One region of the Streptosporangium sp. NPDC004631 genome, then DNA from elsewhere that is predicted to be linked to it. Evidence: riboswitches for the same ligand, from Rfam matches in the RefSeq annotation. Region 1 holds a riboswitch; the other holds the start of a gene.
What was found. Region 1 has a riboswitch for cobalamin ahead of ACWEF2_RS10120 (ABC transporter substrate-binding protein). Riboswitches for the same ligand answer to the same signal wherever they lie in the genome.
Positions count from the first base shown of each region.

Region 2: it holds a riboswitch for cobalamin, as region 1 does, so the genes downstream of both, bluB (5,6-dimethylbenzimidazole synthase) here and ACWEF2_RS10120 (ABC transporter substrate-binding protein) in region 1, are expected to answer to the same signal.

Region 1 is NZ_JBSGCR010000007.1:217,844-220,041, reverse strand. Features, by position in the region: gene ACWEF2_RS10125 (FecCD family ABC transporter permease) at 1-440, opposite strand, end outside; gene ACWEF2_RS10120 (ABC transporter substrate-binding protein) at 437-1,441, opposite strand; cobalamin riboswitch at 1,598-1,786, opposite strand; gene ACWEF2_RS10115 (helix-turn-helix domain-containing protein) at 2,196-2,198, shown strand, end outside.
Region 2 is NZ_JBSGCR010000016.1:149,688-151,885, forward strand. Features, by position in the region: gene ACWEF2_RS18455 (hypothetical protein) at 137-505, shown strand; gene bluB (5,6-dimethylbenzimidazole synthase) at 673-1,293, opposite strand; cobalamin riboswitch at 1,330-1,525, opposite strand; gene ACWEF2_RS18465 (aldehyde dehydrogenase family protein) at 1,640-2,198, opposite strand, start outside.

The DNA.
Region 1 (2,198 bases):
GCCAGCGGCAGCGAGAACGCACCGAACAGCGAGATGTTGAAGACCATGACGACGACCGCGCCGACCGTCGCGCCCGAGGACACCCCGAGCAGCATCGGATCGGCCAGCGGATTGCGCACCAGCGCCTGCAGGGCCATCCCGCACACCGAAAGCCCCGCGCCCACCACGCCGCAGAGCAGGATGCGAGGGACCCGGACGTCCATCACGATCGTCTCCCTGACCGGCGTCCAGGTGGGCTCGGCCAGAGGCGCGTACAGCCGGTGCAGCAGGACGGCCCACACCTCACCGAGCGGCAGGCGCACCGAGCCGACCGCGATCCCTGCCGTGGCGGCCATCGCCACGGCGACCGCGAGCGCCGCCAGGACCAGCGTGTACGGCACACGCCCGCGGCCACCGGCGGCCGTGACCGTCGGCGCCCGGAAGGTGGCGATCTTGGTCACGCGAAGCGGTCCGGGTGGATCTGACGGGCCAGCGACTCCACACCGGAGGGCACCCGCACGCCGAGCACCGCCGACGACAGCGGCAGCACCGCGAACCGCCGGTTTTTGATCGCGGGTACGTCCTTGAGCGCCGGGTTGGCGAGCAGGAACCTCTTCTTGCCCTCCAGGGGCTCGTCGCCGTAGTCATAGATGACGATCACGTCGGGTGCCCGCTCCGCGACCTGCTCGAAGGAGACGTCTCCGAAGGACTTGGGAAGGTCGCCGAACAGGTTCGTCCCACCGGCCAGCTTGATCATCTCGTTGCCGATACCGGCTCCGCCCGCGGTGAAAGCGGTCTTTTCGCCGCTGTCGTAGACGAACACCTTGACCGGGCCGGCCCCGTCGATCTTCTTCTTGACGCCGTCCAGCACACCGCGCATCGCGGTGATCTGCCGCTCGGCGCGGTCGGGCACACCGAAGATCCCGCCGATCGCCCGGATCTCGTCCTCGGCCCGGGTCACGGTCACCGGGCCGGTCGGGCATCCTTCGACGTTGACGTGGGAGTTGATCCCGGCCCTGGCCAGGACGGCCCGGCCGCGCCCCTCTTTCTCGTCGAAGGCGCTGTTGAACCCGCCGTAGACGAAGTCGGGCTCGACCGACAGCAGCGCCTCGTAGGAGGGGTACTCCTTGGCGAGCACCTTGATCCCCCTGTAGGCGGCCCCGTACTCGGGAAGGATCCTGTCGTCGAGGTAGGCGGTCGCCACCATCGACTTCTCCAGCCCCAGGGCGAGCATGATCTCGGTGGCGTGCTGGTTGAGCGCCACCGCCCGCCGCGGTGGCCTCTGGAAGGTGGTCGTCACGCCGCAGTTGGTCACGGTGAGGGGGAAGCCCGCGACGGCCGAACCGGCGGAGGACGAGCTCGCGGCAGGAGAGGCGCCGGGGTGCGTGCCGGCGCCGCAGCCGGTCACCAGCGGGGCGGAGGCGAGGAGCAGGAGGAGGGGAAGCGAGCGTCGGCTCGTCATGAACGGGGTCCTTTCACCCACGGGCTGAACCCGATGAGCGGGGCGAGGGGCCGGATCACCGAAGGAGGCTCATGACGCGCGCAGCCCGAAGGACCTCATGCCGGATGGGCGACATGGCGATCACCGTTCCTCTCTTGGGGAGATCCGCCCCAATTTCTACGAGGAGGCGACCGCGTGAGTCTCCTGGCTCTCGGGTCGACGCTCGTCCCGGCCTTCCCACCCGATCATCCGGGCAGTGGCCTGTTCGGGATCCGCTCACCGATCACAGTGGCGGGACCGCACCGGATTCACACCGGTTTCCTCGATCCGCCGTCGCCTACCCCCACATCGTCTCACAGGCAAAGAGAGGATCACAGGCGGCCAAAACCACGAATTCCATACTCCCGCCGGAGAACCCCGCCGACGTCGACCTCCGGGTCCGCGCCCCGGCCGGGTCTCCTCGTCTCGTCATACGGCCTCGCGCTCCGCCGCCTCCGAGTCCGTACCGCGGGCGCGGAGGGCGAACAGGACGGTCAGCGCGCCCGGCGCGACACCGCCGCGCCACAGGGGACCCGGCCCTCGGATCCGATAGGGGCTCCACGCCTACCGACGGGGATCATTCATATCCGATCGTGCATGATTATCCAACTAAGTGCCAATCAGATGCTAAATATCTGAATTGACCTCATTGAGATCGCCTCGATGGCAAAGGTACTGTCTGGGCATGTCTCCCAGCGGTTATCCCCCCACCACGGAATCACTGGAAGCAGCGCCTGTG
Region 2 (2,198 bases), on a different contig from region 1:
GTTCGGACAACCGGCCCTCGGTGGCCGGCGTCTACTCTCCGCCCCTTCCTTGTAGCCAGGAGCTATCTTGCGGAGAATCACTCCACTTGCCTTATTTACTGCCCTTATGGCGGGATGTTCCGGTTCGCAGGAGCCCTTGCCCATCACTCCCGGCACCGGTGTCAGCCCGCGCAACAGAGCGGCCTGTGTGCAGTACGAGCGGGCGCTGTACGACCTCGACGAGACCATCGCCAGTGACCTCATCCCGATCGTCCTGCAGATTCACACCTACGACGGGGAGAAGGCCGTACGTGAGGCGGCCGAGTCGGCGGACGAGGAGGCCGGCCAGGCCATGGAGCACACCGCTTCGGCGCTCGCGGTGCTCGGCACGGCCGTCACCGAGACCTATGCCTCCTCCGGAGGGCTGGACGTCGACCGCGAGCTGGCCGCCCTGAGGGCGTCCGTCGACGCCGTGCGCCTGTTGTGCGCCGGGACCGGTTCGCCGGTGACCGTGGCGATCCCGTAGTCCGGACGCGAGAGTCTCCGGCCCCTCCCCGCCGGTACTCCGTGGCCGTTCGAGATCGCGGTTGGGATCCGCGCCGATAGTGGCGTCGCCGGGCCCGGCCACGGGGGTGGCGTCGCCGCCGTGGCCGGTACGGGATCCCCTCCGCGGAGCGGGCCGGGGCGGACGTCTCACCAGCGTTCGTGATGAACCGCGGTGCGCAGCGCGACGCGACTGCGCCACCCGTGGCGCTCCAGGTCGGGCACCGCCTCGACATGGAAGACCGGCCCCAGGCACAGCCAGGCCACCGGGCGGATCTCAGCGGGGATGCCGAGCAGCCGCCGTACGAACGGTTCGCGGTAGAACGACACCCAGCCGACCCCCATGTTCTCGGCGGTGGCGGCCAGCCACAGGTTCTGGATGGCCAGGCAGACCGAGTACAGGCCGGCGTCGGCGATGGCGTGCCGGCCAAGGACCGCGGGGCCGCCCCGCCCGGCGTCGTAGGTGACGACCACCGACAGGCTCGACTCCAGCACCCCGTCGATCTTTATCCGGGCGAACCGCTCCGCCTCGCTCCCGGTGAGGGACGCCGCGAAGACGGCTCGCTCCCGCTGGACGTGATCGTGAAAGGCCTGACGGGTATCCCGGTCCCTTACCAGGACGAAGTCCCACGGCTGGGACAGTCCCACACTGGGGGCCGCGTGTGCGGCGCCCAGCACGCGCTCAAGGACGTCGTCGGGGACGGGCTCGCCGCTGAACTGGGCCCGCACGTCACGGCGGCGGTGGATGACGTGATAGATGTCGGTGTTCACAGGGCAGGCTCCCGCTGCGTCATGCCACCTCGGCGGGTGGCAGGTGAGAGCGAGGCCGGTCTTCGGACTCTCGGATCTACGCCTTCACCGTCCGCCTTCCCAGCCCGAAGGCCAGTGGCCGCACGCGTGTGCATGGACGGCAGCTCCCCGATCACCGCGGCGGGCCCGTGCCGGAATCACACCGGCTTCCCGATTCTCCTCCCCGGGGAGGCACCTCGCGTCAGTTCATGCCACCCGCGACTGTAGCGCAGCTCGCGGGTACGGTCCGGGTGTCGCCGGGCCGTACCCCGTCCGGGGCCGGACCGGCCGGCGGGGCGTGGGGATACCCCGCCGGATCCGGCGGCCCTTATCCGCTGACCTGTACGAGGTGCTTGATCTCCTGGAACTCCTCCAGCCCGCGCACACCGTTGAGCCGGCCCAGCCCGCTCTGCTTGAACCCGCCCTCCTCGAACTGGTCCAGCACGACCGCCCAGGCGTTGCACCACACGGTTCCCGCCTCCAGTTCCCGGGCGACCCGCAGGGCCCGGTCGCCGTTGGCCGTCCACACCGAGGCGGCGAGGCCGTACTCGGTCGCGTTGGCGCGGCGGACGGCGTCGGCCTCGTCGTCGAAGACCTCGAACGTCGCCACGGGGCCGAACAGCTCCCGCTGGATCAGCGGCGAGTCGATGTCGTCGACACCGAGCAGGGACGGGCGGTGGTAGGCGCCCCGGCTGAGCGGGCCGTCCTCGACCGGGCCGCCGCGCACGATGACCTCCGCGTGCGGTGCCGCGTCCGCGATGATCGCCTCGACGCGGCGCGCGTTCGCCATGTCGATCATCGGGCCCATCTCGCTTGCCGGATCGTCACCGGGACCGACGACCACCTTCTCCAGGGCGCTCGCCAGCCGCTCGCGGACCTGGCCGGCG